DNA from 3 places in the Pseudomonas sp. HLS-6 TE3448 genome. Region 2 is predicted to be linked to each of the others. Evidence: riboswitches for the same ligand, from Rfam matches in the RefSeq annotation. Region 2 holds a riboswitch; each other region holds the start of a gene.

Region 1 (10,580 bases), 960 kb from region 2:
AGGCGTGTGCGGCACAGCGTTGAACGCCGAGTGGGTCAAGCGTGCTGCTTGCGCCTGAATCGCCGCTACCACCGCCGGGTTGCAATGGCCCAGGTTGAGCACGCCGATACCGCCGACAAAGTCGATGTAACGCTTGCCATCGACATCCCAGACCTCGGCATTGCGGCCATGATCGAGTTCGATCGGGTGAACTATTGCGATGGAATTGCTGATGGTTTGCGCAGGCATGACAAGCGCCGCTCCCGTGGCTTGAGGGTCGTGTATGGCGGCTATCTAAGCGAGTGACGGTGGCCTGGCACAAGCGAATAAAAATTCTACTGTCATTCCTAAAAGTATCGAATTTGGCGTCACCTGCCACAAAGCACTTCGCAAGAGGGTTTCCCTTAAGACCTCGCGCAGTCGCCCCATACACACTTTAAATTCCCCCAAGGAATGATGTTCTGAGTATTGCTCGTTTGTTGAAGCGCCGCTCGTCGACCAATACTGATCTGGATCAATTACCAGGAGCAGGACGCAGTACCGACACGGAAGGTTTCCTTACTAACGATTGTTCAGCGCCGGCTCACCCCGAAAGGACCTGTGGGCCAGGGGGCTGCTGAACCGAGGGTTGATGCATGAGTTCAAACAATAACAACCGCGGGCAACGCTCGCTCAAGCATGGCCTGACCACACGCCAGGTCTCGATGATCTCCATCGCAGGCATTATCGGTGCGGGTCTATTCATCGGTTCCTCCAACGCTATCGCCACCGCAGGCCCGGCCATCCTGATCTCCTACGCACTGACCGGTTTGCTGGTGCTGTTGGTCATGCGCATGCTCGGCGAAATGGCCGTTGCAAACCCGAACAGCGGTTCGTTTTCCACCTACGCCGGCGAGGCCATCGGCCCTTGGGCCGGCTTCACCATCGGCTGGCTGTACTGGTGGTTCTGGGTGTTGATCATCCCGGTCGAAGCCATCGCCGGTGCCGACATCCTGCATGCCTGGTACCCCGCCATCCCGTCCTGGGCCTTCACCTTCCTGATCATGGTCACCCTGTCGGCCACCAACCTGATCAGCGTGCGCAATTTCGGCACCTTCGAGTACTGGTTCGCCCTGATCAAGATCATCGCCATCCTGGCCTTCATCGGCGTATGCAGCGCGGCCGTACTGGGCTACTGGCCGCTGGCTGAAGTCTCGGGGGTCGGACAACTGCTGAGCAATGGCGGCTTCATGCCGAATGGCTTTGGTGCGGTACTGGGCGGCATTCTTGTGACCATCTTCTCGTTCTTCGGCGCCGAGATCGTCACCATCGCCGCTGACGAAACCGAGAACCCCAAAGAGAAGATCCGCCGCGCCACCAACCTGGTGATCTACCGTATTGCGATCTTCTACATCTTCTCGATTTTCTTCATCGTCTCGCTGGTTGCCTGGAACGATCCACGGCTGCTGCAAGTCGGCTCGTTCCAGCGCGCACTGGAAGTGCTCAATGTGCCAGGCGCGAAACTGATCGTTGACCTGGTGGTGTTCGTCGCCGTGACCAGTTGCATGAACTCGGGCCTGTACACCGCATCGCGCATGCTTTACTCGCTGGGCGCACGCGGCGAAGCACCGACTGCAACCCGCTACATTTCGCGCAGCGGCGTGCCGACCGTGGCCGTGCTGATGTCCACCCTGGCAGGCTTCGTCGGCTGCCTGATCAACTACCTGTTGCCGGGCAAGGTCTTTGGCTTCCTGCTCTCGACCACCGGCGCCATCGCCCTGCTGGTGTACCTGGTGATCGCGGTGTCACAACTGCGCATGCGTAAACAGCTGGAGCAGAAAGGCCAGACCCCGGTGTTTCGGATGTGGCTGTTCCCATGGCTGACCTGGTTCGTCATCGCCTTGATCTGCAGCGTGCTCGGCTACATGTTGTTCAGCGCTGCATATCGCTATGAAACCCTGATGACCGCAGCGGTCGCCGGCATCGTCCTGATGATCAGCCTGGTGCGCAAATCGAGCACGACAACACCTGCCACTGCTGCCGCGCAACGCGGCTAAGTGATTGACTGAGCTGGCGTTCGATGTTCAGATGCGCGCCAGTTTCAGGTGTCCTGCGCCGCCGTGCGCAGGGTGAAACGGGAAGCCGGTGCGTCTCTTTGACCAGTCCGGCGCTGCCCCCGCAACGGTAAGCGAGCGAGGCCTTCGACAGACCACTGTGCCACGGCATGGGAAGGTGAAGGCCTCATGACCCTCGCAAGCCCGGAGACCGGCCTGAAGCCTTGTTTGGCAACCCCGCGGTGGGCGGGCGCAGGCCGGTTGGCGGGCGCCTGCGTGCTCGTCATGCCTATATGCGTTATTCCCCCGGGATTCATTCATTCCTGTTTCAGCCTGGAACGACATGTCCCGCAATTACCTGTTTCACACCCTTGTGTCCTCTGCTTGCCTCTCGCTTTCACTGCCGACACTGGCCACCGATGATGCCGAGCGCATCCTCGCCCTGCCCTCGACAGCCATCACGGGCGATCGTGATAGCGAACGCGAAGCCATCAATCTGGCAACGCCATTGCCGACCGGCTCCCGACTGAACCTCAGTGCGCTGGAGACGCCTGCCAGCACCAGCAGCCTCGCTGCCGAGGCCATCGACGGGCGCAACAACCGCAGTGTGCAGGACGCGGTCAGTCGCTCGCCGGGTATCACCTCTGTGGGCACCCCGGGCAACGGCAACACCGCCCTCTCTGCCCGAGGCTTCAGCGGTCACAGCTCGGTGATGACCCTGTTCGACGGCTCGCGCTTGTACACCGGTGCAGGCACCCAGAGCTTCCCGGTAGACCTGTGGATGGTCGAGCGCATCGACATCATTCGCGGCCCAGCCTCGGTGCTGTATGGCGAAGGGGCAACCGGGGCCGTGATCAATGTGATCCCGAAGAAGCCCTTCACCGGCGAGATCCGTAACCACCTGCGCCTGGGCTATGGCTCGTATGACCGCCAGCAATTGGGCCTGGACAGCGGTGGTTCGTTAAACGAGCGGCTGAGCTACCGGCTCACCCTCAACCGTGAGCAGAGCAACGGCTGGATTGATCGCGGCGACTCGGAAAACCTCGCCGTCAGTGCCGCGCTGCGTTGGGATGCCAGTGATGACCTGAGCTTCACCCTGGCCCATGAGCGTGGCGACAGTGAGCCGATGAACGACTTCGGTACTCCGCTGATCGACGGCCACTACCGCGACAGCCTGCGCAAAAAGAACTACAACCTCCATGACGCGGTACAGCGTTACCACGATGAATGGACGCGACTGAACAGCGACTGGTCGATCAACGAGAGCCTGACGGCCAGCAACCAGCTCTATTACATCAAGAGCCGCCGGCACTGGCGCAATGCCGAGGACTACAGCTGGGACAGCAGCCGCGACCAACTGCTGCGCCAGAGCTACCTGCACATCAAGCATGATCAGGAGCAAATCGGCGACCGCCAGAGCTTTTCCCTCGACCATACGTTGTTCGGCCTGACGAGCAAGACCGTGGTCGGTGCCGAATACAACCGGATTCGTTTCGACGTCGACAGCAACTCGCCCTACACCGACAACGGCGGCGACTACATCGACCCGTGGCAACCGGCCCCGGGTTACTTCAGCAGCCAGGACCCCACCCGCCCACAAACTCACAGCACCACCCAGACCTTTGCCCTGTTCGCGGAAAACCGCACGCAATTGTCAGAGCGCTGGTCGCTGGTCACCGGAATTCGCCGCGACCAGAACCATATCGACCGCGACAACCGGGTCGACGGCACGCGCAGCGACCGCAGCCTCGACGGTGGCAACTGGCGTGCCGGGCTGGTGTATGCAGTCACCGAGCAGCTGTCGCTGTACGGCCAGTACTCCACCAGTGAAGACGGGGTTGGCGACCTGATCAGCCTCAGCCCGGCTGCACAGCAGATGGACCTGACCGAGTCGAAGCAAACCGAGCTCGGCCTCAAGCAGCAGTTCTGGAACGGCCGTGGCGAGTGGACGCTGGCGGCTTATCAGATCGTGAAAAAGAAGCTGCCGGTGGTCACCGACAGCCACACGCGACTCACCCAGCAAGTCGGCCAGCAGTCTTCCGAAGGCCTGGAGGCGACCCTGGAGCTGGCCCTTGCGCAGCAGTGGCACGTCTCGGCAAACGCCTCGCTGGTGCGTGCCGCGTATGATGACTTCGACGAGGTGGTGGCCGGTAATATCGTGTCCCGCACGGGCAACCGCCCGATCGGTGTGCCACGGCGCACCGCCAACCTCTGGCTCAGCAAGGCCCTGCGCAACAACCTCGATGCCGGGCTGGGCCTGCGTTACGTTGATGCGCGCTATGCCGATACCGCCAACCAGGCAACGGTACCGGGCTACACCGTGGTCGATGGGAATCTCGGCTGGCAACTGCTGCCGGAGGTGCGTTTGGGCCTGCAACTGAATAACCTGCTCGACCGCCGCTATGCCGTCACGGCCCATAGCGCTGAGCAATGGCTGATGGGGGCGCCGCGCTCGTACTTCGCCACCCTCGATTACCGTTTCTAAGGCACAAGGAACCGCCGCTCATGACCGCATTGAATATCCACCAACTGCGCTGGACGCCGGCAGCACTCGAGCGTCGCCAGCACTGGTTGCTGCACGGTATCGACCTGCACGTGGCGGCCGGTGAGTTCGTCGGTCTGATCGGCCCCAACGGCAGTGGCAAGACCAGCCTGTTGCGCTGCGCCTACCGCTTCAACCCGCCCTTGGCCGGGCATGTCAGCCTGGACGGCACTAACCTCTGGCAACAGCGCCCGCGCTGGAGCGCGCAACGCATCGCCGTTGTGCTGCAGGAGTTTCCCCAGGCGTTCGGCCTTACCGTGGCTGACGTCGTGGCCATGGGCCGCACGCCCCACCTGGGGATGTTTGCCGGCGACAACGAGGCAGACCGCCAACTGATCGCACAGACCCTCGACGCCGTTGGCCTAGGCAACCTTGATCAACACGATTTCGCCACCCTTTCCGGTGGCGAAAAACAGCGCGTGCTGCTGGCCCGTGCACTGGTGCAGCAACCGCAACTGCTGATACTCGACGAGCCGACCAACCACCTCGACCCACGCTACCAACTGGAACTGCTGGGCCACTTGCGCCGCCTGGGCTTGAGCACCCTGGCCAGTTTCCACGACCTGAACCTGGCTGCAGCATTCTGCGACCGCCTTTACGTCATCGACAACGGCTGCATTGTCGCCAGCGGCACTCCGGCCGAGGTACTGACGGCCGAACGCCTGCACCAGGTATTCGGTGTGCATGCACTGGTCGACACCCATCCACTGGCCGGCTACCCGCGCATTACCTGGATCACCGAACCATGAAACGAGCGCTTCCCTACCTCGCCTGGCTTGCGCTGCTGCCGGCCCTCTCGGCCCAGGCCAGCCATTACCCGCTGAGTGTGCAGAGCTGCAACCGCAAGGTCACGTTCGAGCAGGCGCCGCAGCACGTGGTCAGCCATGACATCAACCTGACCGGGATGTTACTGGCCCTCGGCCTGCGCGAACGCATGGTCGGCTACACCGGCGTCAGTGGCTGGAAAACCCTCGACCCGAGGCTCAGCACGGCCCTCGAGGGAGTGCCGGAACTCGCCAGCCACTACGCCAGCGAAGAGAACCTGCTGGACGCGGGTGCCGACTTCTTTTTCGCCGGTTGGGGCTATGGCCTGCGGATTGGCGGCCCGCTCACCCCGGCCAGCCTTGAACCACTTGGGATCAAGGTCTATGAACTGAGCGAGTCCTGCTCGCGGATCATGCCGCAACGCGAGGCAAGCCTTGACGACCTGTACCGTGACCTGAGCAATCTCGGGCGAATCTTCTCGGTCGAAACCCGCGCCGAAGCGTTGATCAACGAGCTGCGCCAACGTATCGCCCGGGTTCAGGCGCGGCTGGCGGCAACGAACGAAACGCCGCGCGTATTCCTCTACGACAGCGGCGAAGACCGCCCCATGACCTCTGGGCGCCTGGGTATTCCGCAGGCGCTATTGACGACGGCAGGTGGCCACAACGTGATGGACGACATCGCCGCCAGCTGGACCCAGGTCAACTGGGAAAGTGTGGTCGAACGAGACCCCGAGGTCATCCTGATCGTCGACTATGGCCCACGCACCTGGCAACAGAAGCGTGATTTCCTGCTGCAGCACCCGGCCCTGCAGGGCGTGAGTGCAATCCGCACGCAACGCTTTATCGTGCTGCCCTATGTGGCGGTAACGCCGTCCGTGGACAACGCCGAGGCCATCGAAACCATCGCCAACGCCCTGCATCCGCAGACCGTGGCGCGGGCAGGTCAGTGATGCCAATACGTAGCGTGGCGGCGTACCGCCTGTTGGTGCTTGGGTTACTGGGCGTGCTGCTGGTGTCGTGCCTGACGGCGCTGGCCTTTGGCTCGGCGAGCGTACCGTTGGCCTACGTCTGGGGGATTGTTGGCGAGCAGTTGGGGCTAGGCGGTGGCGGTGACTGGACGCAGGGCCAGTCACGCATCGTCTGGCTGATTCGTGCACCACGGGTGGTGCTGGGCGCACTGGTTGGCGCCGGCCTGGCTCTGGTCGGTACCGCCCTGCAAGCTGTGACTCGCAACCCGCTGGCCGACCCGCACCTGCTTGGGGTCAGCTCCGGTGCGGCGCTGGGCGCAGTAATGGTGGTGCTGTTCCTCGGCGATTTTGCCGGGGTGTTCAGCCTGCCGCTGGCCGCCTTCATCGGCGCCTTGGGCAGCATGGCCCTGGTGCTGGCGGTAGCCAATCAACAAGGCCGCTTGAGCAGCGAACGGTTGTTGCTGGCTGGGGTGGCGGTGTCGTTCGTGCTGATGGCACTGGTCAACCTGCTGCTGTACACCGGCGACCAACACGCCAGCAATTCGGTGATGTTCTGGATGCTCGGCGGGCTTGGCCTGGCGCGCTGGGAGATGCTCTGGCTGCCGGCATTGTGCCTGCTGCTCGGCCTGCTTGCCTTGCTGGCCCTGGCCCGTGGCTTGAATGCATTGATGAGCGGAGAACACACGGCCGTGAGCCTGGGGTTCAATGTCCAGGCGGTACGCGTGCAGGTGTTCGTCTGCACCGCATTGCTGACCGGGGTGCTGGTGGCGTTGTCCGGGGCGATTGGTTTTGTCGGGTTGATGCTGCCGCACCTGGCCCGGCGCCTGGTGGGCGCCGAACACCGGCGACTGCTGCCGGTCAGCGCCTTGCTCGGCGGTTTGTTTTTGGTCTGGGTGGACGTTGCCGCCCGCACCCTGATCGCCCCGCAAGACTTGCCCATCGGCATCGCCACGGCAGCGATTGGCGGGGTGTTCTTCATCGCCCTGCTACGGCGCCGATAGGTAAGCCAGCTTTGCTGGCGATCCAGAAGCCGCGCACAGGGCGTGAGAACACAATGACTACCCAGGCAAAGTGTAGCGTTCGGCAAAGTACTGACGGAAAAACTCCACCGCAACGCGAACCTTCGCCGAACTGGCCAGCGGCGAAGCGTACACCGCCCAGATGTCCGCCGGCTGGTGGTACTCGCTGAGCACCTGCACCAACCGCCCTGCCGCCAGGCTGTCGTGCAGGTCCCACCAGGAGCGCAATAGTATCCCGCGACCATCCAAGCACCACTGATGGGCCACTTCGCCATGGTTGGTCGACAATGTGCCAGTCACCCGCACGCTCTCCTCGCCCTGCAGGCCTTCCAATTGCCAGATCCCGAACGGGTGGTCACGCTCCTTGATCACCAGGCAGTCATGGCTGGCCAGTTCCGCCAGGGTTCGCGGCGTGCCACAACGTTCGAGGTAGTCTGGGGAGGCACAGAGCACACGGCGATTCTTCGCCAACGGCTTGGCGATCAGGTTCGGGGCGATGGTGTTGCCCACGCGGATATCCAGGTCGACCCCTTCGTCGATCAAGTCAACCAGGCGGTCATGCACGTCCAGCCGGATATCCAGCTTCGGGTAACGTTCGGCCAGCTCCGACAAGGCCGGGGCAACGAAACGTCTGCCCAGCCCCAGGCTGCTGGCAATGCGCAGTTGCCCAACCGGCTCGCGGTGCTGGGCACTGATGTCGTCGCCCATGCGCTGCACCGCATCAAAGATATGCAGCGCCCAGCGGTAGACGCGCTCGCCCTCTTCACTCACCGATACACGTCGAGTGGTGCGGTGCAGCAACCGCACGCCCAGGTTGTCTTCAAGCACGCGAATGCGCTTGCTGATGAACGCGGCAGACATTCCAAGCTCATCGGCAACTGCCGCAAAGCTGGCACGTTTGGCGACCTGAACAAAAATGGTCAGGTCTTCAAGGCTGGGCATATTGTTCACGATACGTGCACTAAGAATCCATGATTGACGAGATTATCTCTAAGCGAAGCCCTTATAGCATGGTCCGCACCTGTTCCCTAGACAACGAGTGTGTCCCCCATGAGCAAGACATTCCGGATCGCCGCAATCCCTGGCGATGGCATCGGCAACGAAGTTCTCCCAGAAGGTATCCGCGTGGTCGAAGCGGCTGCGCGCAAGCACGGCCTGAACCTTGAGTTCGAATTCTTTGAGTGGGCCAGCTGCGACTACTACTTGGCGCACGGCAAGATGATGCCGGACGACTGGTTCGAGCAGCTCAAAGGTTTCGATGCGCTGTACTTCGGCGCAGTCGGCTGGCCGGACAAAGTACCGGACCATATTTCCCTGTGGGGTTCGCTGCTCAAGTTCCGTCGCGACTTCGACCAGTACGTGAACATTCGCCCGGTTCGCCTGTTCCCTGGCGTGCCGTGCCCACTGGCCGGGCGCAAACCTGGCGATATCGACTTCGTGGTGATCCGCGAAAACACCGAAGGCGAATACTCGTCGCTGGGCGGGCGGATGTTCGAAGGCACCGAGAATGAGTTCGTCCTGCAGGAGTCGGTGTTCACCCGCCGTGGTGTCGACCGTATCCTCAAGTACGCCTTCGACCTGGCCCAGACCCGCGAACGCAAGCACCTGACTTCAGCGACCAAATCCAATGGCATGGCGGTCAGCATGCCGTACTGGGATGAGCGTACCGCCGCCATGGCGGCGCACTACCCTGACGTCAGTTGGGACAAGCAGCACATCGACATCCTTTGCGCACGTTTCGTGCTGCAGCCAGAGCGCTTCGACGTGGTCGTGGCCTCCAACCTGTTCGGTGACATTCTCTCCGACCTGGGCCCGGCCTGCGCCGGCACCATTGGCATCGCGCCGTCGGCCAACCTCAACCCGGAACGCAAATTCCCGTCGCTGTTCGAGCCGGTACACGGTTCGGCGCCGGATATCTTCGGGCAGAACATCGCCAACCCGATTGCCATGATCTGGTCCGGTGCACTGATGCTTGAATTCCTTGGCAACGACGGTGCCGACCCACGCTACCGCGCCGCCCACGACGACATCCTCAAGGCCATTGAACGGGTTATCGCCGACGGTGACACCACCCACGACATGGGCGGCAACGCGTCCACCCAACAGGTCGGCAAGGCGATCGCCGAACTGATCGGGGCCTGATCACCCAAGGCCGGTTGTCAGGATTGTCCGACAACCGGCCTTCGCGTGCTTGCAGTCCTCGACGATTCTATGCAAACTGTTAACCGAAAGATTCATGTTAACTTTTGGCTAACAACAAGGAGGTAGAGGTACCGCAGTACCCCGGACTCGCTCCGGGCCAAGCACTACGTACGCCAACGTCCAGGAGACGATGATGTCCCACAAAAATAAAAAGATTGATGTGTTTCTGATTACCGTGAGCCTGATTGCCGTGCTGCTCACTGTCATCGGGCTAGCCTTGTTCCCCACCCAGGCCGAAACCACGGCCAACCTGTTGTTCGAGTTTTCCACCCGCACCTTCGGTACCAGCGTGCAGTTGCTGGTGTTCATCAGCTCCCTGGCGGTGCTGTACCTGGCCTTCAGCAAGTACGGCAACATCCGCTTCGGCAGTGGTAAACCGGAATACTCCACGACCACATGGGTATTCATGTTCATCTGCGCCGGCATGGGTTCCTCGACCCTCTACTGGGGCGTCATGGAATGGGCCTACTACTACCAGACGCCGGGCCTGAACATTGTTCCCCAGTCGCGCCAGGCTCTGGAATACAGTGTCAGTTACTCGTTCTTCCACTGGGGTATCAGCGCCTGGTCGATCTACGCGCTGGCATCCCTGGCCATGGCCTACCACTTCCATGTCCGCAAGAAGAGCGGCCTGAACCTGGCCTCGATCGTTGAAGCGGTAACCGGCTTCAAGGCCACCGGCCCGGTCGGTCGCACCGTGGACCTGATCTTCCTGCTGACCATGATGGGCGCCCTGACGGTATCCCTGGCCCTGACCGCCTCGACCCTGACCCGAGGCCTGGCTGACCTGGCCGGCACGCCCAACACCTTTACCGTGCAACTGATGGTGATCGGTGCCGTGGCAGTGCTGTTCTCGCTCAGTTCCTACATCGGCATCGATGGCGGCCTGCAGCGTCTGAGCAAGATGGTCTGTATCGGCGCGCTGGTGTTTGCCGGTGTGGTACTGCTGGTCGGCCCAACGCAGTTCACCATCAACAACACGGCCAACGCCGTCGGCATCATGATCCAGAACTACGTGCACATGAGCCTGTTCACCGACCCTGCCGGTGACGGTGCATTTACCCGTAACT
Region 2 (10,580 bases):
GACCGTACGACCTTGCGCCCACTGATCGATGCCAAGTCTGCCGAGTACGCCAAAGAAAAAGGTGTTCAAGCACGCGATTGTGCGGCTGAGCAGTAAGTGATGCCTGCCCTGCGTACCGCGATCCTGAACGGTGCGCCCTGAGCTTAGTAGAAGGTGCGTATAGATGAATACAGTAACCCGTCCTGATGTCGAGCGTGCCGAGCTGCTCGCCGTCGAGGACATCGAAGTGGTCTATGACGGCGCCATCCTCGCGGTTGTCGGCGTTTCTCTGCGGATCGAGGAGGGCGGTATTGTCGCCCTGCTGGGGGCCAACGGTGCAGGTAAAAGCACCACGCTCAAGGCTATCTCCGGCCTGGTCCAGGCCGATCGCGCGCGGGTTACCCGCGGCCAGATCCACTTTCGCGGGCAGGACACCGCCGGGGTCGCGGCCAACGTGCTGGCACGCCAGGGCATTGTCCATGTGCTGGAAGGGCGTCATGTGTTTGCCCATCTCACCATCGAGGAAAACCTGCGCAGTGGCGGCTTTTTGCGCAACCCCTCCAGGCGTGAGCTGGAGCAGGACCTGGAGCGGATCTACACCTGGTTTCCGCGGTTGAAGACCAAGCGCAAGACCCAGGCGGGGCTGACCTCAGGCGGCGAACAGCAGATGCTGGCCATTGGGCGTGCGCTGATGACCCGGCCCTCTCTGGTGTTGCTTGATGAGCCGTCCATGGGCCTGGCACCGATCATCGTCGAGGAAATTTTCGACATCGTTGCTCAGCTCAATGCTCAGGAAGGCGTGAGCTTTCTGGTGGCCGAACAGAACATCAATGTTGCGCTGCGTCACGCCAGTTATGCCTACATTCTGGAGAACGGCCGGGTGGTGGGTGAGGGCGCGGCCAGTGAGTTGGCCGCCCGCGAAGACATCCAGCATTTCTACCTCGGTGGCAAGGCCGACTGAGGCACGCCACGCACTCGTTTTCCTCCTCTTCCGATGGGTGCCTGTGCGCCCATCGGTGCGGTTTTCTACCGTACCCCCGCACCTGATCTCTCCTTTTCCAGCCCGCATAGAACATGACTGTCCGCCTGCGAATTCGCCTGCGGTGGATGGCGTTCGACTGTGCCTGACGGTGTTCGGGTGTCGACCTTCGAATGTGCTGTGTGGCACGCAACACTGATCGGTCAGTTTGCCCGTTGGTAAAATTCCCGTTTCTCAGGTTTGTATTTTAAGTTGTTGATATATAACGATTAATTAATTGGCATGGTTGTTGAAATAGTTGAGTAAACAGCGCCTGCACGGGCGTTACATACGCAACTACTAGGACCTTGCCATGCGTTTTGGAAACAACCATCGAACAGCCCTTTCATTGACCCTTGCCCTGGCCAGCCCGGCCTTTGCCGCCAGCGAAGAAAGCGAAGGCTTCCTTGAGGGCACGCAGGTACATGTGCTCAATCGCAACTACTTCTTCAGCCAGGACTACCGCAACGGCGATTTCGCCCGCAACCCCAATACCGGTGAACGGCAGAGCCAGCACCGCGAATGGGGGCACGGTGTGATTGCCGATGTGCAATCCGGTTTCACTCAGGGCACGGTCGGCTTTGGCCTGGATGTGCAGGGCGTATTGGGCCTCAAGCTCGATGGCGGTAATGGTGTGGTCGGCAACGGTGTGGGGGTGCCTGGCATCGTTTCGCGCTCTGGCGCCAACTTCGATGGCGAACCCAAGGATGAGTACAGCAAGGTCGGCGCGGCGCTGAAGGTGCGTGCCTTCGACACCGAAGTGCGCTACGGCGATGTGCGCCCGACCAGCCCGGTACTCTATGCCAGCGATATCCGCCTGTTGCCCCAGACCTTGCGCGGCCTGGTGTTTCGAAACACCTCCGTGGAGGGCCTGACCCTGCAGGGCGGCAAGCTTGAATCGAGCAGCGATCGCAACGCCAGCAACCACCGTGGCGACCTCGGCACGGTGTACGCGGGGCGCTTCAAGGGCGCCAACGATGTGATCTACCTGGGCGGTGACTATGTGTTCAACGACCAACTGAGCTTCAAGTTGCACACCAGCCGACTTGACGACATCTGGAACCAGTCATTTGCCCGCTTCGATTTTGTGCAGCCGATCAACGAGGCCCTGAGCGTCAACACCGGCCTGAACTACTACCGCACCCGCGACAGCGGCAAGGCGTTGGCCGGCAAGATCGACAACGACTCCTGGAGCGCCCATGCCGGGCTGGGTTATGGCGCCCATGCCTTCAAGTTGAGCTACACGCGGATCGACGGTGACACGCCGTTCGACTATGTCTGGAACACCTACGACCTTGAGCTGGATGCCGCATCCCAGATATCGGACTTCAACAACCCCAACGAACGTGCCTGGGAGGCGCGTTATGACTACAACTTCGTTGGCCTCGGTGTGCCCGGCCTCACCCTGACCACGCGTTACGTGCGCGGTACCGACATTGATGGCAGCCGCGCCGGGGGGGCCTACAGCTACTACAGCGGCATCAAGGATGGCAGCCACTGGGAGCGCAACGTCTGGATCAAGTATGTGGTGCAGAGCGGGCCGGCCAAGGACCTCTCATTCAACCTGATGCAGGCCACGCACCGTGTCGGCGGCGATCACGTGGCCGAGTCCAACGTTGACGAAGTGCGTTTCATCGTCGAGTACCCGCTGGATTTCCGCTTGTAAGCCTGTGCTGTAGCCCTTTCTTACCTGTACCGCATGGAGTAGTCACGCATGACCGATAGACTGCATACCCGCCTACCCGAGCAGGCCGTTTCAGCGCCTCGGCGTCCGGCCCATATTATTCGTAGTGATGCCGAAGCCATTGAGGTGGCCCAGCGCCTGGCCCAGGATTTTGCCCAAGAAGCCGTTGCGCGTGATCGCGAGCGACGTCTGCCTTGGGCGGAGCTGGACCGCTTTTCCGAGAGTGGCCTGTGGGCCATTACCGTTCCCAAGGCCCAGGGTGGTGCTGGCGTGTCCTACGCCACGCTGACCGAGGTCGTGGCAACCGTTTCAGCGGCGGACTCCTCGCTGGGGCAGTTGCCGCAGAATCACTACGGTGTCATCAACAACCTGCTGTTGACCGGGAGCAAGGCACAGCAACATCACTATTTTGCCAAGGTGCTTGCCGGCTATCGGTTCGGCAATGCCTTCTCCGAAGCCAAGAGCAAAACCGTCACTGCATTCGAAACACGCATTCACTTTGAGGGCGACACCGCGGTGCTGGAGGGCGAGAAGTTCTACTGCACCGGCGCGCTGTTCGCTCACATTGTCCCGACGGCGGCGGTGGATGAGCAGAACCGGCCGTTCATTGCGTTTGTGCCACGGGACGCGCAAGGGCTGAGCATTGTCGATAACTGGGATGGCTTTGGGCAGCGCACCACCGCCAGTGGCAAAGCAGTGATCGACCGCGTACGCGTGCCGCTCAGCGCCGTGATTCCGGCCTGGAAAGCCTATGACCGACCCACCGCCGATGGGCCGGTGTCGCAGATCATTCAGGCTGCGGTGGACACCGGTATTGCCCGAGGCGCGTTTGCCGAAACCCTGCGCGTGGCGCGAGAGGCGCGTCCGTGGGTCGACAGTGGTTTGCAGCACGGTTGGCAGGACCCATTGAGCCAGGCTGCGATTGGCGACCTGGCCTGGCGCCTGCACGCTGCCGAAGCGATCCTCCGGGCGTCCGCCCAGGCCGTGGACCTTGCGCTTGCGGAGCCTACCGAAGCAAGCGTCGCCCACGCCTCGGTGGTTGTCGGCCAGGCCAAAGTCCTGTCTACCGAGATCGCCCTGTTGGCGTCGACCCGGCTGCTGGAACTGGGAGGCACGCGCAGTGTGTCTGCCAGCCAGGGGCTGGACCGTTTCTGGCGTAACGCGCGCACGCATACGCTGCACGATCCGGTGCGCTGGAAATACCACCTGATCGGCAACCAGCGCCTGAACGGCGTCAATCCACAACGTCATTCCTGGAACTGAGGACCTGCTTATGTCTCATGCTCATACACTGGCCGACCTGGGGTTCGCGCAAAATGTTCAACGTGCGCTGGTCGAACACTTGCAAGGGAGCCCGTTGAAGGACGATACCCTGACCATCGCAAGTATTGGTGACCTGGAGGTGCGTATTGCTGCCGCCGATGCGTTGCTGGCGCAGGCCGGGCGCTCGTCGGTCGAGGCCGCCAGCGCACGCTTGGCTGCCGCAGAAGCGGCACAACGGGCGAGTGAACTGCAGGTCGAACTGACCGGAAGGCAAACGCCGCGCCCGTCAATTGAGGGCGATGCCGTACCGTTGTCGCAACTGCGCCGTCGCTTGGGCGACCACTACCTCAATGGTGTGGCACTGACCTGAGCAAAACACACCTGCCATCCCGAGGGATCGGCATGGCAGGTGTGTCATTGATTACGCTACTTTGAGCGTGTTAACGCAGGTGAATCGGGCAACAAAGGCGTTGCTGGCGTAACGCTTGAGCTTGCGGGCCACCAGGCAGGTGAACAGCGGTTCACACAGCACCAACGGCAGGTAGGACGCTGCGAACATCGCCCAGTTACGCAAAGGTGTCGGCTCTTCGCCCATGGACAACCAGAAGCCCACCATCGCCACTACGCCGGTGTAATACACCGCATCGAACTTGACCACCTCGGTCCAGCGAACACGCCGCCCACCGATGTCAAAGAAGTGCCTACCCAGCAAGCCATGAGCCACGATCAGTGGCAGCATCAGCGACAATGCATTGACCCCCAGATGCAGCAGATCCTGCGGTTCAAACAACAGGCCTTGCAGCAACAGGCCGATGGCAAAGCCAAACAGCGTGGGAACAAACCCAAAGATGATGTAAACCGCGGAAGCGCCTACAAAATGCAGCTCTGATGCCCCGATTGGTAAATGGAACACTTCCATGAACACCGAGAAAAATGCCGCAGCCAGCACGGTTTTGATCAGGTTGTCGGGGCGTAGCAGCTTGTGTGAAAACGCCGCAAGCGTGGCAATGGCGGCAGCGTTTGCGTACAGCACTTTAGCGGCGTTGAGCACGCCAGGTTCAATATGCATCGGTTCTCCCTCCGAGGGATGCGAGTTCAGGAACTGCCAATAGCATTGGCGGTACTTGTGGCAGGTCTCCTGGCTCAAGGCTCAACACCCTCTCGCGCCTTCCCGGCTGAATTGGCCAGTGGCGTTTGCGAAAGAGCTAACCTATTACAGTTGCGGGGGCAGCGCAGGAATAACCGAAAGGTGCACCTGCTTCCCTATTGCTTCACCGGCGGGTGAAACCACAAAGCGTGGACAGAGTAAGTAATGCCGTTCATTTAAGGAAGCGGCATGCCCACATTCCCTGTTGCAGGCTTGCCTGCGATGGCGTCGGCGGGGTGTCAGTGAGCATGCGGTGCCTGTATCGTTGGTCAGGACGGGTCCTTGAATACGCGGCGACCAAGGTAGCTGAACGACAGCACCAGCAGAATCAGTGCGCCCGTGGCCACCTGTTGCCAGTAGAAGTTCCAGCCGATCAGCAGCAGGCCATTGGCGGTGATGTTCAGGAAGAGGACGCCCAGCAGCGTACCCGGTACGTTGGCCCGCCCATGGCGGTTGAGGGTGGTGCCGATAAATACGGCGCCGATGGCATTGATCAGAAAGGCGTTACCCGACATCGGTACGTAGGCATTCACTGTGCTGCTCAGCAAAATACCCGCGACTGAGCAGGCCAGGGCGCACGCGATGAACACCCGGGCGGTGATGCGCTGCACCGGCACACCGCTGTAGCGCGCGACCTCCGGTTGTTCGCCGATGGCCAGCACCTGACGGCCGAAGCGGCCTTTGGCGAGCGCTACACCGTAACCCGCCGCCAAAATCGCAACGATCAGTAGCGGCAGCGGAATGCCGAGCACGACGATGCTGGCCAGGGCAGGGCGTGCCTGTGCAGCCAGGTAGATCGGCTGGCCGCCGTCTGAGAGCAACTGCTGCACGCTGGTGCCGATAAATAGCGTACCGAGTGTCGCCAGGAATGGCGAAATACGCAACCCGCTGATCAACACTGCGTTGAACATGCCGGTCAGGCCGCCCACCAGTATCGCGGACACGATTGCCGGCAGCAGCCCAAAGCCGGCATTGAGCGATACGACGAACGTCAGTGCAGCCAGATCCAACGCTACGCTCACCGAAAGGTCGATACCGCCAGCGCTGATTGCCAGCGTCATGCCGATGGCGACGATGGCCAGGAGGGCGAAGTTGTTGAGCAATACACTGCTGAGGTTGCCCACACTGAGAAAACCGGGTGCATTGACCGCGAAAAATACCAGCAGCACCAGGAACAAGACGGGCAAGACCAGGCGCAGCCATTGACGACTGATTGATACCGAGGCGGTGCTGGGTAGCACTGTGGTTGATTGGTTCATGTCACGACCTCCCACGCAGCAGGCTTGAACTGGCGACGACCAGCAGAATCAATACACCCTGAACACCGTTGACCCAGAAGCTGGAGATGTTCAGCAGCTGGAAACCATTGACCAGGAAACCCACCAGCAACGTGGCCAGCAATGTGCCGCTGATGCTCGGGCGCAGGCGGCGGGAGAACACGCTGCCTAGAAAGGCGATGGCCACAACCGACAGCAGCATCTCCCCAGAGCCGGTGGTGCTGCCACTGAACCAGGCGGCCGAACAAAACGACGCCAGGCTCCCGCACAGACCACTGAGCAGGTAGCTGGAGAACTGATAGGTCGCCACAGGCAGGCCTGCTGCAGTTGCTGCTTCCGGGTACTCGCCAACGGCATACAGGCGCAGGCTGTAACGACTGAACTGGATCAGCAGCGTCAACAGCAGCGCGGCCATGAGGAACACCCAGGCCAATGCCGGCTGCCCCAGCCAATGACCAAAACTGAGCAGCTCCAGTAGCGCTGACTCGGTTGGTAGCACGGTATTTTCCGTCAGTACCAGCTCCAGGCCGGCAATCAGGTTCATGCTGGCCAGCGTCGCCAGCAGTGGCGGCAGGCGCAGGCCGACCACCACCAGGCCGTTCAGCGCGCCGATGGCCAGGCCACATGCCAAGGTCAGGGCGATGCTGCTGGCCGCACTGACGCCCGCATTGTTCAGCGTGGCATAGACGGCGGCCGACAGCCCGAGATTGGCCGCCAGCGACAGGTCAAGGCCGCCAGATACCACGTTGGAGCCGCCACCGATGATCACGATGGTCAGCCCGAAAGCGAGTAGGCCGAGGATTGCAGACTGCGCGAAGACATTCGAGAGGTTGGTGGGTGAAAGGAAGTTTTGCGCTGTACTGGCAAATACCAGCAAGATCGCCAGGAACGCCAGCGAAGCGCCATGGCGCAGCAGTTTCAATTGCCAGCGGTTCGAGAGTCGTGGGACCGACACGCTGGCCAGGGAGAGATCAGTGGACATAGTCGGGTTCCTGTTGATGATGTGTGCCGGACGCAAGCGCCAGTAGCGTGTCGCTGTCGAGCTCGGCGGCCTTGCGTTGTGCAACGATGACCCCTCGATGCATGACATAGAGGCGGTCGCACAGGCCCAGCAGCTCGGGCAGATCGGACGAAAGCAGCAAGACACCGGCGCCTTGCTCCACCAGCTTTCCGATCAGACGGTAGATCTCCACTTTGGCGCCGATGTCGATACCGACGCTGGGCTCGTCCAGCAGGTAGAGGGTCGACTGCCGGCTCAGCCACTTGGCCAGTGCCACCTTCTGCTGATTGCCACCGCTGAGCTGGCGCACCCTGGCCTGCGGCCCGGAGGTCTTGATCAGCAGATGTTCGATCAGGGCTTGGGTTTCCTTCTGCTCGCGGCGTTCCGAGAGCAGCCCAAACCGGGTGAAGCGTGAGAGGCTGGCCAGGGTGCTGTTCTCCTGAACGGACAGGTCCAGCGCCACCCCTTGCCGGCGGCGCTCTTCCGGCAACAGGGCAATACCTTCACGCACGGCCTGATGCGTACTGTTCAACTCGACGCGTTGCCCGTTCAGGCGAATCTCGCCCTGTTGCGCCGGATCCAGACCGAACAGGCTTTTCAGCAGCTCCTTGGCGCCGGAGCCCACCAGCCCGGTGAGGCCGACGATTTCGCCACGGCGCACCAGCAGGTCGATATCGCGATAGGCATGCCGCTTCTCCAGGCCGCTCACCTGCAGAAGCGGCTCGCCCAATGCGACGGGCTGCTTGGGGTACATCTCGGCCACTTCGCGGTTGACCATCAGGCGCGTAATTTCTGCCAGCGACGTGCTGCGCGGATCGACCTCGGCGACATCACGCCCATTGCGCAATACGGTCACCCGGTCACACAGGTGTTCGATCTCTTGCAGGTAGTGAGAGATGTAGATGATCGCCAAGCCCTGATCACGCAATCGCTTGACGATGCGCAGCAATTGCTCAACCTCGCGTTGCACCAGCGCTACGCTGGGCTCATCGAATACCAGCACCTTGGGTTTGGCGATCAGCGCGCGGGTAATCTGCACCACCTGTTGCTCGGCACTGCTCAGCTCACCGATCAATGCATCCGGCGGCAATTTCAGGTCGAAATACGCGTCAAGCAGGCGTTCGGCTTCCCGCTGTTGCGCACGGCGATCGACGAAAGGGCCGCGGTGTATTTCCTGGCCGAAGAACAGCGCCTCGCTCACCGTGAAACTGGCGGGCAGCAGTCGCTCCTGGTGAATGAACTGAATGCCGAGACGTGCCACCTGACGCGGCGTGAAGTGAGTGTATTGCTGACCGTCCACCCACAGGCTGCCGGCATCCGGGCGATGAATGCCGGCAAGCACCTTGATCAGGGTCGACTTTCCAGCACCGTTCTCACCGACCAGGCCATGCACGCTGCCACGCTGGACGCGCAGGCTGGCATCGTCCAGCGCCCGCGTGACGCCGAACTGCTTGGTCAGGTTGCGAAGCTCCAGGGCAGGGATGTTGTTCAAGCATCACCCCTGAGGCGGCGAACGTCATCGACGTTGTCCGCTGTGGTCAACAGTGTCTCGACGAAGGTTTCCTTGGGCAGGTCGTGTTCACCTGCCAGGTAACGGGCGACGTTGTGCACCGCCAGGCGTCCGATCAGTGCCGGTTGTTGCGAAACCACGGCGGCGACCGGCGTATTGGGTTGTTTAAGCAGGTCCAGTACTTCCGGTGTGCCGTCGACGCCGTAGGTCCTGATCTCGGTGCGCCCTGCGTCGATCAGCGCCTGGCTGGCACCCAACTGCGGCAAATCCCAGGCCGTCCAGATCGCATCGATCTCGCCCTTGGGGTATTTGTTCAGCAGCGCGGCGACTTGACTGCGGGCGTCCTGCACGGTGTTGGGGATGACATCACGCAGCTCCGGCTCGAGGAACTCGATTTGTGGGTAGAACTTGGTCACGAGCTTCAACTGGTCGTAACGAATACCGCAGCTTGGCACCCCATAAAAGCCATTGAACACCAGCACGCGTCCCTTGCCGCGCAGGTCCGCCACCAGCTTCTTGGCCAGGATCAGGCCGGTGCTCCAGTTGTCCGCCGAGATGGTATTGATGGCGTACTGCGACGGCACCTCGATGGTGAACAGCGGAATGCCGGCCGCCGCAATACGCTTGAACCAGGGGTCGATGATGCTCAAGGTGCCCAGCGTGTGGATCACCGCATCAGGCTTCTGGGTGACCAGGTTCTGAAGCTGGGTGACCATGGCCTTGTCGTTGCGCCCCGCGTCCAGGGTGATGGGCGTTCCGCCCAACCTTTTTACTTCTTCGACCTGCGCGGCGAACGCACGGCTATCGAAGTAGATGCTGGTGCCCACGGTGCTGATGGCGATGCGTTTGCCCGCCAGTGAAGGTACCGGTGTATCGCCGCTGGCGTCGCCACTCGGGCTGGCTGCTCGGGCCAGGGAAGAAAGACCAAGGCCGGCAGCCAGGGTAACGCCAGCACCCAGCAGGGCGCGTCGGCCGATATCGAAATCACTTTTCTGGCTCATTGGTCACCTCGCAGTTGTTGCATTTCATCCAGGTTGTTTGCAGTGGTCAGCAGGGTGGAAACGTGGGTTTCCTTGGGCAGGTCTTTTTGCCCGGCCAGGTAACGCGCGACATTCTGTACTGCGGTTTTTCCGATCAAGACGGGTTGCTGGGCCACAACGGCGCCAATGGGCGAATCGTCTCGCTGTATCAGGTCGAGCACTTCCGGTGTGCCATCGACACCGTAGGTCTTGATCTCGGTGCGCCCGGCGTCAATCAGCGCCTGGCTGGCGCCCAGTTGCGGGATGTCCCAGGCCGACCAGATGGCCGCGATTTCACCTTTGGGGTACTTGTTGAGCAACGCTGCGACCTGCGAGCGGGCGTCTTGCACGGTGTTGGGGATGACGTCACGCAGCTCGGGCTGAATGACCTTCAGATCAGGATGGTCGGCCAGCGCCTTGATCAGTTCGTCATAGCGAATGCGGCACACGGGCACGCCATAGAAACCGTTGAACACCAGGATGTTGCCCTTGCCATCGGTATCCTTGACCAGTTGCTCCGCCAACAAACGGCCCGCTGCGTAGTTGTCCGAGGTGGTGTTGTTGATGCTGTACTGCGAGGGCGCATCGATGGTGAACAGCGGAATGCCGGCAGCCTTGATGCGCTTGAGCCAGGGGTCGATCACGCTGAGCGTACCCAGCGTCTGGATAACGGCATCAGGTTT
Region 3 (10,580 bases), 420 kb from region 2:
TGGCCTATAACGGCTTGAACTGCTCGATATGTTGATAGTCGGCCTGTAGTTGTTCGGCCATCAGACGAGCGCGCCCCAGGCGTACTGGCGCCATTTCCATGTCAATCAACAGACTGGTGCAGGGTAACGCTTGCAACATTGGCCAGGCGCTAAGCCGTCCGTCGGTCAGAATCAGGCAACGCCGCTGTTCGTCCGGGTAACGTTTGGCCCGCTGCAGCAACCACTGCCTGGCCTGTTCCAGCGCCGCCAGCAAGGGTGTACCACCGCCAGCGCCCAGCGCTTCCAGCCAGGGGCCAAGCGCCCTCGACGCTTTTAACCCCTGACGCTGCCACCGTGGCTCTTTGCCGCTGGCCGTCAACAGTGCCAGGCGTGCCCGTTGCCGATAGGCCTGATCGAAGAACTCGGCCAACAAGCCTTTGGCATGGCTCAACGCCTTGTAACGGCGAGTTGAAGCCGAGGCATCGACGATCACCACCCACAGTTCATGGGGTGAGGCGCTACGCTGAACCCAGCATAGGTCCAGGCGCTGACGTGGACGCCCTTTGAGCAGCGTGGCAGGCCAGGCAACGCGTCCCTGCCTGCTGGCAACGGCTGCGCCCCGCTCACCTCGCTTCAATCGACCGGCATGTGGCCTTGCATCCGCCACAATGTGCTTGGGCGGGCGGATGCTCAGGGCTTTTTTGGCCAGCTGGGCGCCTCGCGTCGAACGCCAGTCGCGGTTGCCTGCGGTGGCAACTCCCCCCACTGACCCTCTGACTGCGCTTGTGCCTGGCTGCTGCCTGTCGACTTGGGCGGTTGTGGCTGCGGCGAATCGGTCGCATGATCACGACGGCGATGGCGCAAGGCGAATTCCGCCACCGCATCGATATCCTGTTCGCTGATGTGCTGAGCGCCGCGCCACGCTGCATGGGCGCGCGCGGCACGTAACCAGACCAGATCGGCACGCAGGCCATCGACGCCCGCGGCAAAGCAGCGCTCGGTAATGTTCACCAAGGCTTGATCGTCCAGGGCAATGGCGGACAAGCGTTCACGTGCTTCATGGCAGCGCAGCCGTAACGCGGCTTGCGCCTCCTCCCACTGCGCGCAGAACGCAACGGGGTCGCTGTCGAACGCCAGGCGCCGGCGAATGATATGCCCACGCGCTTGCGGCAGTGGCTGGCCCTCCAGGGCGACATTCAACCCGAAACGGTCAAGCAGCTGTGGTCGCAGTTCGCCCTCTTCCGGGTTCATGGTGCCAATCAACACGAAACGGGCACTGTGGCGGTGAGAGATACCGTCACGCTCGATACGGTTGGTGCCACTGGCAGCGACATCCAGCAACAGGTCGACCAGATGGTCGGCCAGCAGGTTGACTTCGTCGACATAGAGCACGCCACCGTCGGCCTTGGCCAGAACACCCGGTGAAAACTGCGCGCGTCCTTGGCCGAGTGCGGCATCCAGATCGAGCGTACCGACCAGTCGCTCCTCTGTCGCGCCCAAGGGCAAGGTCACGAATGGTCCTTCGCCGAGCAGGTCCGCCAGGCCTCGGGCCAGCGTACTTTTGGCCATGCCGCGCGGACCTTCGATCAGGACACCACCGATCTTCGGATCGATTGCAGTCAGGCACAATGCCAGTTTCAGGTCATCGGCACCGACCACCGCAGCCAGAGGAAAATGTGCAGCTTCAGTCATTTCAGTTCTCTTCTTCACCGTCCAGCAACTGTTCTTCAAGCGCCTCTTTATAGGCGCCTGGTGTTTGCCAGAGGCCCCGCTGCTGGGCTTCCAGCAGGCGTTCGGTCATATCGCGCAAGGCATCGGGGTTGTGCTGACGGATAAAATCCCGGGTTTCGCCATCCAGTACATAGGCGTCGGCCAGCGCCTGATAATGATGATCGTCGATCAGGTGCGTAGTGGCATCAAATGCAAACAGGTTATCGACGGTCGCCGCCAACTCGAAGGCACCCTTGTAGCCATGACGCTTGACCCCGTCAATCCACTTGGGGTTCAACGCCCTGGCGCGGATGACGCGGTTCAACTCTTCCTTGAGGGTGCGGATGCGTGGCCGTTCCGGCTGGCTGTGATCGCCATGATAGCTGGCCACCGATGCGCCACCGAGGCTTTCCACGGCGGCCAGCATGCCGCCCTGGAACTGGTAGTAATCATTGGAGTCGAGTAAGTCGTGCTCGTGGTTGTCCTGGTTCTGCAGCACGGCCTGAACCTGGCTCAGGCGACGGGCAAAATGACCGCGAGCAGGCGTACCTTCGTCTGCGCCACCATAGGCATAACCGCCGTAGTTCAGGTAAACCTCGGCCAGGTCCTCGCGACGATTCCACTGCCGACCATCGATCGCGTTTTGTACACCCGCACCATATGAGCCGGGCTTGGCCCCGAACACCCGCCAACCTGCCTGACGTCGCGCCCGCTCCGGTTCGACGCCGGTTGCCAGCAACTCCGCCTGTTCGGCCCGTACGCGCGCGGCCAACGGGTTGAGGTCGTCCGGTTCGTCCAGCGCTGCAACCGCTTGTACGGCGGCATCGAACAGTTTGATCAGGTTGCCGAAAGCATCGCGAAAGAAGCCCGAAACCCGCAAGGTCACATCAACCCGAGGCCTGTCGAGCAGGCTCAACGGCAAAATCTCGAAGTCATCGACGCGCTGACTGCCACTGGCCCATACCGGGCGTACGCCCATCAGCGCCATGGCTTGGGCAATGTCGTCCCCGCCCGTGCGCATGGTGGCCGTACCCCACACCGACAACCCGAGCTGACGCAGGTGGTCGCCGTGGTCCTGCAGGTGGCGCTCCAGTATCAGGTTGGCCGAGGCAAAGCCCAGGCGCCAGGCAGTCGTGGTCGGCAGGTTGCGCACGTCCACGGTATAGAAGTTACGGCCAGTTGGCAGTACGTCGAGCCGCCCCCGGCTCGGTGCGCCGCTCGGGCCGGCCGGCACGAATCGCCCATCCAGCGCATCGAGCAGGCCCTGCATTTCTGCCGGCCCACAGGCATCCAGCTGCGGTGCGACGGTTTGTACCAGCGCCTCTAGAATCGCCCGGACATCGTTCCAGGAGGGTTCTTCCGGCAAGCTCACGACGCCGCCCAAGGCCTGCTCGATCAAGCGCAGTGCGTACAGTTCCAGTCGCTCACGGGTGTCACCCGCCGTACGCCAAGGGTCGGCACTTAGCTCATTCAACAGATGCGGACGCGGGCCTTGCCAGGCGGCGCCCAAATCGCAATCCAGCGGATCGACGCCCAAGGCAAATGCCTTGGCCAGCGCCCTTGGCAAGCTGGCATGCTGACCACGGCCATCGCCCCGCTCTACCCGCAGCAATGCCTGCAAGGTGTCCAGGCGCAGGCGGCCCTGGGGCGATTCTCCGAACACATGCAGGCCGTCACGAATCTGCGACTCTTTGAGGTCGCACAGGTACGTATCCAGCCTTGGCAACCAGACGGCGGCGTCATCCAGGCTGTTTTCCAACTGCAGTTCGCGATCGATATGATTGTCACGAACCAGCGCGAGGATATCGCGCTGCAACTCAGTGGCTCGGCGTGGGTCGAGCAGTTGAGCTTCGTAATACTCGTCGGCGAGCAATTCCAGGTCGCGCAACGGGCCGTAGGTTTCGGCACGGGTCAAGGGCGGCATCAGGTGATCAATGATCACCGCCTGAGTCCGGCGCTTGGCCTGGGCGCCTTCACCCGGGTCATTGACGATGAACGGATAGATGTTTGGCAGCGGGCCCAGCAGTGCATCAGGCCAGCACTGCGCTGAAAGACCGACACCCTTGCCTGGCAACCACTCCAGATTGCCGTGCTTGCCGACATGAATCAGTGCATCGGCGGCAAAGCCATGACGCAACCAGAAGTAGAAGGCCAGATAGCCATGAGGCGGTACCAGGTCGGGGTCGTGGTAAACCGCACTGGCGTCCAGTTGGTAACCACGCGCAGGCTGAATACCGACGAAGGTCAGGCCAAAACGCAGGCCGGCGATCATCATCCGCCCACTGCGGAACATCGGGTCCTGCTCAGGTTCACCCCAACGCTCCCGCACGGCAGCCTGGTTGGCCGCCGGTAGCGCGGCGAATGCGGCGCGGTAGTCCTCCAGCGCCATGCTTTGCGCACAAGGGCGCTGATCAAGGCTTTCCAGATCGTTACTGACACCGCCGAGCAGGGCCTGGATCAATGCCGTGCCAGTGTCCGGCAAGGCGCCAACCGGATAACCCTGCCCCTGAAGGGCCCGTAGAATGTTCAGCGCTGCAGCCGGGGTGTCCAGCCCTACCCCGTTGCCAATTCGCCCGTCACGGGTCGGGTAGTTGGCAAGCACCAGGGCCACACGCTTCTGGGCATTGGGCAGTTGCGCCAGTTCACACCAGCGGCGTGCGAGCTCTGCAACGAAGTCCATACGCTCCGGCTGTGCACGGTAACAGACAACATCCGACTGGCTGCGCTCACTGCGCCACGCCAGGTCCTTGAAACTGATCGGGCGGGTGATGATGCGCCCATCGAGCTCCGGCAAGGCAATGTGCATCGCCAGATCACGTGCGCCCAAGCCCTGCTCGCTGGCCTGCCAACCGGGTTCGTTGTCTTGGGCACAAATGGCCTGCAGCACCGGAATATCGCGGCGAAATGGCCGAAGGTGGGGCTTTTGCGGGCTGGACTGGGCAAACCCGGTTGTATTGATGACCAGCGCGGCCTCGACCTGGTCCAGCCAGGCTTCCACTTGGGCCAGGCACTCGGCTTCCTTGAGGCTCGCCACCGCGATGGGCAGCGGGTTGAGCCCTGCGGCGCGGATGCGCTCGCAGAACACATCGATAAAGGCTGTATTGGCCGCTTGCAGGTGCGAGCGGTAGAACAGGACAGCCACCACCGGCTGACTGGCTACCCAGTCAGCGAACCAGTCGTCCAGTACCGCCGCCTCGCGCTGCGGGTGATACACCACCGTGCGGGGCAGCTGCTGGGGGATATCCCAGCTGTAGTCACGCCCAAGCCATTGATTGGCCATGCATTTGAAGAGGTTCAGCGCGTTGGCCTTGCCGCCCTGCCGCAGAAAGTGCCAGAGCCGCTCCGCGTCTGCCGCCGGCACGTTGCCAAGGCTGCTCAACTCCGGATCCGGACGGTCATCCCCCGGCACCAGGATCAACTGCACGCCTTGGGCAGCCAATGCCACCAACTGCTCGACGCCATAACGCCAATACCCAATGCCGCCGTGTAGCGACACCAAAATGACCTTGGCATGGCGCAGCACCTGGTCAACATACAGGTCTACCGACGCATGATTCTGCACCTGCATCGGGTTGGCCAGACGCAGGCTGGGATAATCCTCCGGCAATTGCCGGGCCGTTTCGGCCAGCAGTGCCAGGTGTGAATCACCGCTGCAGAGAATAACCAGCTCGGCGGGTGTCTGGCCCAAGTCGGCAATACTGTCATCCGGCACAAAGCCGCCGGGCTGGGTCCGCAGCAGGTGCATGGGTCAGGCGCCCAGCGCTGTACGCAGTTCAGCTTCCAGTGTCGCACCATCCAGCGCCTGGCCGATCAGTACCAGACGGGTACTGCGCGGCTCGTCTGCGCGCCAGGCACGATCGAAGTGCTTGTCGAAACGCGTACCGACACCCTGGATCAGCAGGCGCATCGGCTTGCCCGGAATGGCTGCAAAGCCTTTGGCGCGGAGGATGCCGTGACGTACGACCAGTTGGGTCAAGGCATCAAGCAGCAAGCTCTCGTCGGATTCAGGCAGCTCAATCGAAATGGAGTCGAAAGCGTCGTGGTCATGATCATCATGGTCTTCGCCGTCATGATGGCTGTCATGGTGAGTGCGACGACCGTCAATGTGCGCTTCCGATTCCGCAGCCAATCCGAGCAAGACTTCAAGCGGTAGACGGCCACTGCTGGCCTCGACGACTTTGACCGCGGGTGGCAGCTCTTCGGCCACTTCGGCGCGTACCGCTGCCAAGGCATGCGCCTCGATCAGGTCGGCCTTGTTCAGTACCACCAGATCGGCACTGGCCAGCTGGTCGGCAAACAGTTCATGCAGCGGGGACTCGTGGTCCAGGTTCGGGTCGAGTTTACGCTGGGCATCCACCTGGTCCGGATACGCCGCAAACGTACCGGCAGCCACGGCCGGGCTGTCGACCACGGTAATGACCGCATCGACCGTGCAGGCGTTACGGATTTCCGGCCACTGGAAGGCTTGTACCAGAGGCTTTGGCAGGGCCAGGCCACTGGTTTCGATGAGGATATGGTCCAGGTCGCCACGACGCGCCACCAGCTCGCGCATGACCGGGAAGAACTCTTCCTGCACGGTGCAGCACAGGCAGCCGTTGGCAAGCTCGTACACCCGGCCGCTCGCCTCTTCTTCAGTACAGCCGATGCTGCATTGCTTGAGGATTTCACCGTCGATGCCCAGCTCGCCAAACTCATTGACGATGACTGCAATACGGCGACCCTGTGCATTGTCGAGCATATGCCGCAACAGCGTGGTTTTGCCCGAGCCGAGAAAGCCGGTGACGATGGTGACGGGGAGTTTTGCCAGTGTTTTCATGTCGTTGCCCTTGGCAGCAATGGCGGGCGGGCACGACGAAAACCACGGGGGTCATGTGCCCGTGCGCGTTCGCTACCGGATCACCCCGCCCGGTTGAATGTCGGAAACTGTCCGAGGCAGGTCTCCTGGCTTGCGTCGTGCTGGCGAACATACCAGCGGCACCGGCGCCTTCCCGCAAAACTACGCAGTGGCAATGCCAGGCTTTGCAACGCTTACAGTTGCGGGGGCAGCCGCGGCTTAAACCGCGTTCCCGTCTTAGCTCCGGGCTGACCGGAGAACCTCGAAACGGCAAGGCTACGCAGTCGTTCAGGGTCGGTCAACCGTCGTTGTGATTGACGCGCACCTGCGCCCATGATTTGCTACCTCCTTCGTTTGGGTGCCTTTAACGAGGTGAAACGGGAAACCGGTGCGTCGCGGCCTGAGTTACGCGCGACAATGCCGGTGCTGCCCCCGCAACGGTAAGCGAGGAAAGCGTCTAGACCACTGTGCCAGCAACGCGGCATGGGAAGGTGACGCTCCAGGCTAAGCACAGTGCCAGCCCTCGCAAGCCCGGAGACCGGCCCAGTACAGAATTGACAAACCCGCGGTGGGCGGGCGCTGTTGCAACCTCTGGGTGAGTCCGCCCATGGGTTTCTTGCGCATGCCTGCTGCTGATAACCCCTCAGAGGAAAGCACCATGCCCGTCACAACCGCCCACAGCCACTCCGCCGCCATCAGTACCACTCGCAGCCAGCGCCTGGTCGTCGCTATCGGCGCATCGCTGCTGGGCTTGTGCCTGGTTTACTTCGCGGGTTTTTCGCACATCGAGGCGGTTCACAACGCTGCCCATGACACCCGTCACAGCGCCGCGTTTCCTTGCCACTAAGGGACAGCGCCATGATCAAGCACATTGTCCGCACGGCCGGCTTCACCGGCCTGCTCGCTGCCCTGCTGCTGACCTTGCTGCAAAGCCTGTGGGTCACCCCGCTGATTATCAAGGCGGAAGCCTACGAGAGTGCAGCGCCTGCAGTCGAAACCCACAGCCATGATGCGGGTACCGCCGAACATCATCACGATGCGCAAGCCTGGGCCCCCGAAGACGGCTGGCAACGGCTGCTGGCCACGACCGGTAGCAACCTGGTAGTGGCCGTCGGTTTTGCCCTGGTACTGGCGGGGCTGTATACCTTGCGTGCGCCTGCTGGTTGGGCCGCAGGCGTACTGTGGGGCCTGGCAGGCTTTGCGGTGTTCTGCCTGGCGCCCACGCTGGGCTTGCCAGCGGAGTTGCCAGGAACGGCCGCGGCCGATCTGGCGCAACGCCAATTCTGGTGGATCGGTACTGCAGCGGCCACCGCCATTGGCTTGGGGCTTATTGCATTCGCCAACAACGGTTTGCTCAAGTTACTGGGCGCCGTACTGCTGGTCATCCCTCATGTAATCGGTGCACCACAGCCAGACGCGCATGAGGCCTTGGCTCCGGAAGCACTGGAGGCCGAATTCAAACTCGCCTCACTGCTGACCAACGCTGCCTTCTGGCTGGCATTGGGCTTGATCAGCAGTTGGCTCTACCGTCGCCAGAGCCAGGCGTAATGCCTGAACGGCCCAATCCGTTGCGAGTATTCGCCGGGTTGGGCTGTCGCCGAGGCTGTTCGGTGGCAGCCTTGAGCGATCTACTGGATCAAACCCTGCAGGCCCATGGCCTCAGCCACGATAACCTGCTTGGCCTTGCCAGTATCGAACTGAAAAGCGAGGAGGCCGGCCTGCATGCCCTCGCCGCTCAACTCGGCATTCCACTGCTGTTTTTCAGCGCTGCCCAGTTAGCCACCTTTGAATCACGCCTGACCCACCGTTCGCTCACCGCCTTCGCCCACAGCGGCTGTTACAGCGTCGCTGAAAGTGCTGCACTTGCATTGGCCGAGCACTACGGCTCAATGCCTGCACAGCTCCTTGTTCCACGCCATGCCAGCCTTAATGCCACCCTGGCATTGGCCTGCGGCGCGTCCTTTGACGGATAATCTGCGCCTCGCATCGACCTTACCTTCAGGATTCACCCCATGACCGTCTATTTCATCGGTGCCGGCCCCGGCGACCCGGAGCTGATTACCGTCAAGGGCCAGCGCCTGATTCATCGCTGCCCGGTCATTATCTATGCTGGATCCCTGGTGCCCGCTGCCGTGCTCGAAGGGCACCGTGCCGAAACCGTGATCAACAGCGCTGAGCTTCACCTGGCGCAAATTATCGAGGCCATGCGTGAAGCCCATGCCAAAGGCCAGGATGTGGCCCGGGTACACAGTGGCGACCCGAGCCTGTATGGGGCCATTGGTGAGCAGATTCGCCATTTGCGCGAACTGGCGATTCCCTTCGAGATCATTCCCGGTGTCACCGCTGCTGCCGCCAGTGCCGCTTTACTCGGTTGCGAGCTGACCCTGCCAGAGGTTTCGCAGAGCGTCATCCTCACGCGCTATGCCGACAAATCGCCGATGCCCGCTGGCGAGGAACTGGCCAGCCTGGCCGCACACAAGGCTACGCTTGCCATACACTTGGGAGTGCAGCACCTGGCAAAGATTGTCGAAGAATTGCGCCCCCACTATGGCGGGGACTGTCCAATCGCGGTCGTGCACCGTGCGACCTGGCCGGACCAGGACTGGGTCAAAGGCACGCTGGACGATATCCTGACGCAAGTCCAGGCCAAAGGCTTCCGGCGTACTGCATTGATTCTGGTAGGACGGGTACTGGCAGCAGATGCCTTTGCCGAATCGGCGCTATACCGTGCCGGCCACGCACACCTCTACCGGCCTTAGACGACCTGTGTGCGACAGCACACTCACTGAGTATGAAGGAGTCGACCATGCTTGAACTGCGCCCCAACTGTGAATGCTGTGGTACCGATCTGCCTGGCGACAGCCAGGACGCGTTCATCTGCTCCTTCGAATGCACTTATTGTCGAGACTGCAACAACAATGAATTGAAGGGCCTCTGCCCAAACTGTGGCGGTCAACTAACGGCCCGTCCGCCACGAGTTGGTGCAGCATTAGTGCGCAACCCTGCTTCGAAACAACGCATCGTCAAGGAAAGCGGCTGTCCAACCCGCTCGAGCAAGTAGCCTCTCAACTGCAGGACACACCGAAACGCGTCTTCATATGAGGCCGCGATTCCGGTTTTTCCAATAGCAGTTAGGCATGCTTCACCTTGATCGTAGGATTTTTCACTTAAACAACCTATATTTTTCTACGCTCCTATACTCTCCATACTCATTGGCTATTATTCTGCGTATCGTACGCTGCTTGCCGACAACGGCCTGGCGCGCCTTCCTGAGAGAATCAAGAAAAGGCCCACATTCACGACAAGGAGTTGCGCATGGCGAAGGTCTTAATCGTCGACGATCACCCCACTATTCGTATTGGCTTGAAGATGCTGCTGGAACAGCAGCGGCACCAGGTCCTGGGCGAGTGCGGCGACGGCGCAGAATCTATTCAGTTGGTTGAAAAGCTCAAACCCGACGTTGTCATTCTTGACCTTGGGCTGCCACGCCGTGATGGCCTGAGTGTGATCCAGCGTCTGCTGAAAGCGGATCAGCCGCCGCGCATTGTGGTGTACACCGGACAGGCAGCAGAGCTGTACGCCCGAAGGTGCCTGGATGCAGGTGCTTCCGCCTTTGTTCAAAAGGAAGAGACGGCCGACTCCCTGATGGCGGCCTTGAAAGCGGTTGTGTCCGGTTACTCCTACTTCCCTGACATGTCCTTGCGCGGCCCGATGAGCACTGAGAAGCAGCGCCTGGAAGAGTTGTCCGCTCAAGAAATGGTCGTGCTGCGCTTGCTCGCCAAAGGCCGCTCCAACAAAGATATCGCTGACGACATTCAGCTCAGCCCAAAGACCATCAGTACCTACAAAACCCGAATCATGGAGAAGCTACAGGTCAATTCGCTGGTCGAAATGGTCGATCTGGCCAACCGTAATATGCTATGAAGCGCCCGAGGCTGGCCCTTCTGGCCTGCTGTCTGGTATTGCTGACAGCCAGTCACACCTTCGCTGATAGCCAGGGCGAACCGCGCACGCTGCTCGCCCGCTCCTTGAGCAGCAGTAAACCCTTGTCGCTGTC

What was found. Region 2 has a riboswitch for cobalamin ahead of AB7M23_RS15860 (energy-coupling factor ABC transporter permease). Riboswitches for the same ligand answer to the same signal wherever they lie in the genome.
Region 1: linked by a shared signal. The riboswitch ahead of AB7M23_RS19995 (TonB-dependent receptor) and the one ahead of AB7M23_RS15860 (energy-coupling factor ABC transporter permease) in region 2 are both predicted to bind cobalamin.
Region 3: linked by a shared signal. The riboswitch ahead of AB7M23_RS17740 (CbtB domain-containing protein) and the one ahead of AB7M23_RS15860 (energy-coupling factor ABC transporter permease) in region 2 are both predicted to bind cobalamin.

Annotation. Positions count from the first base shown of each region.
Region 1 covers NZ_JBRJIO010000001.1:4,380,151-4,390,730, forward strand. The annotation lists gene AB7M23_RS19985 (2-aminoadipate transaminase) at 1-228, opposite strand, end outside; gene AB7M23_RS19990 (amino acid permease) at 615-2,015, shown strand; cobalamin riboswitch at 2,046-2,246, shown strand; partial or broken gene AB7M23_RS19995 (TonB-dependent receptor) at 2,306-4,497, shown strand; gene AB7M23_RS20000 (ABC transporter ATP-binding protein) at 4,518-5,303, shown strand; gene AB7M23_RS20005 (ABC transporter substrate-binding protein) at 5,300-6,271, shown strand; gene AB7M23_RS20010 (FecCD family ABC transporter permease) at 6,271-7,290, shown strand; gene AB7M23_RS20015 (LysR substrate-binding domain-containing protein) at 7,348-8,250, opposite strand; gene AB7M23_RS20020 (tartrate dehydrogenase) at 8,359-9,450, shown strand; gene AB7M23_RS20025 (BCCT family transporter) at 9,644-10,580, shown strand, end outside.
Region 2 covers NZ_JBRJIO010000001.1:3,421,030-3,431,609, forward strand. The annotation lists gene AB7M23_RS15835 (ABC transporter substrate-binding protein) at 1-96, shown strand, start outside; gene AB7M23_RS15840 (ABC transporter ATP-binding protein) at 164-940, shown strand; gene AB7M23_RS15845 (OprD family porin) at 1,311-2,663, shown strand; gene AB7M23_RS15850 (SfnB family sulfur acquisition oxidoreductase) at 2,712-3,944, shown strand; gene AB7M23_RS15855 (hypothetical protein) at 3,955-4,314, shown strand; gene AB7M23_RS15860 (energy-coupling factor ABC transporter permease) at 4,366-5,013, opposite strand; cobalamin riboswitch at 5,056-5,251, opposite strand; gene AB7M23_RS15865 (ABC transporter permease) at 5,361-6,350, opposite strand; gene AB7M23_RS15870 (ABC transporter permease) at 6,352-7,350, opposite strand; gene AB7M23_RS15875 (sugar ABC transporter ATP-binding protein) at 7,340-8,851, opposite strand; gene AB7M23_RS15880 (sugar ABC transporter substrate-binding protein) at 8,857-9,879, opposite strand; gene AB7M23_RS15885 (sugar ABC transporter substrate-binding protein) at 9,876-10,580, opposite strand, start outside.
Region 3 covers NZ_JBRJIO010000001.1:3,842,457-3,853,036, reverse strand. The annotation lists gene AB7M23_RS17760 (vWA domain-containing protein) at 5-616, opposite strand; gene AB7M23_RS17755 (ATP-binding protein) at 670-1,671, opposite strand; gene cobN (cobaltochelatase subunit CobN) at 1,673-5,434, opposite strand; gene cobW (cobalamin biosynthesis protein CobW) at 5,438-6,505, opposite strand; cobalamin riboswitch at 6,604-6,803, opposite strand; cobalamin riboswitch at 6,863-7,084, shown strand; gene AB7M23_RS17740 (CbtB domain-containing protein) at 7,182-7,370, shown strand; gene AB7M23_RS17735 (CbtA family protein) at 7,382-8,071, shown strand; gene AB7M23_RS17730 (cobalamin biosynthesis protein) at 8,071-8,496, shown strand; gene cobM (precorrin-4 C(11)-methyltransferase) at 8,536-9,282, shown strand; gene AB7M23_RS17720 (DUF1272 domain-containing protein) at 9,330-9,584, shown strand; gene AB7M23_RS17715 (response regulator) at 9,839-10,447, shown strand; gene AB7M23_RS17710 (transporter substrate-binding domain-containing protein) at 10,444-10,580, shown strand, end outside.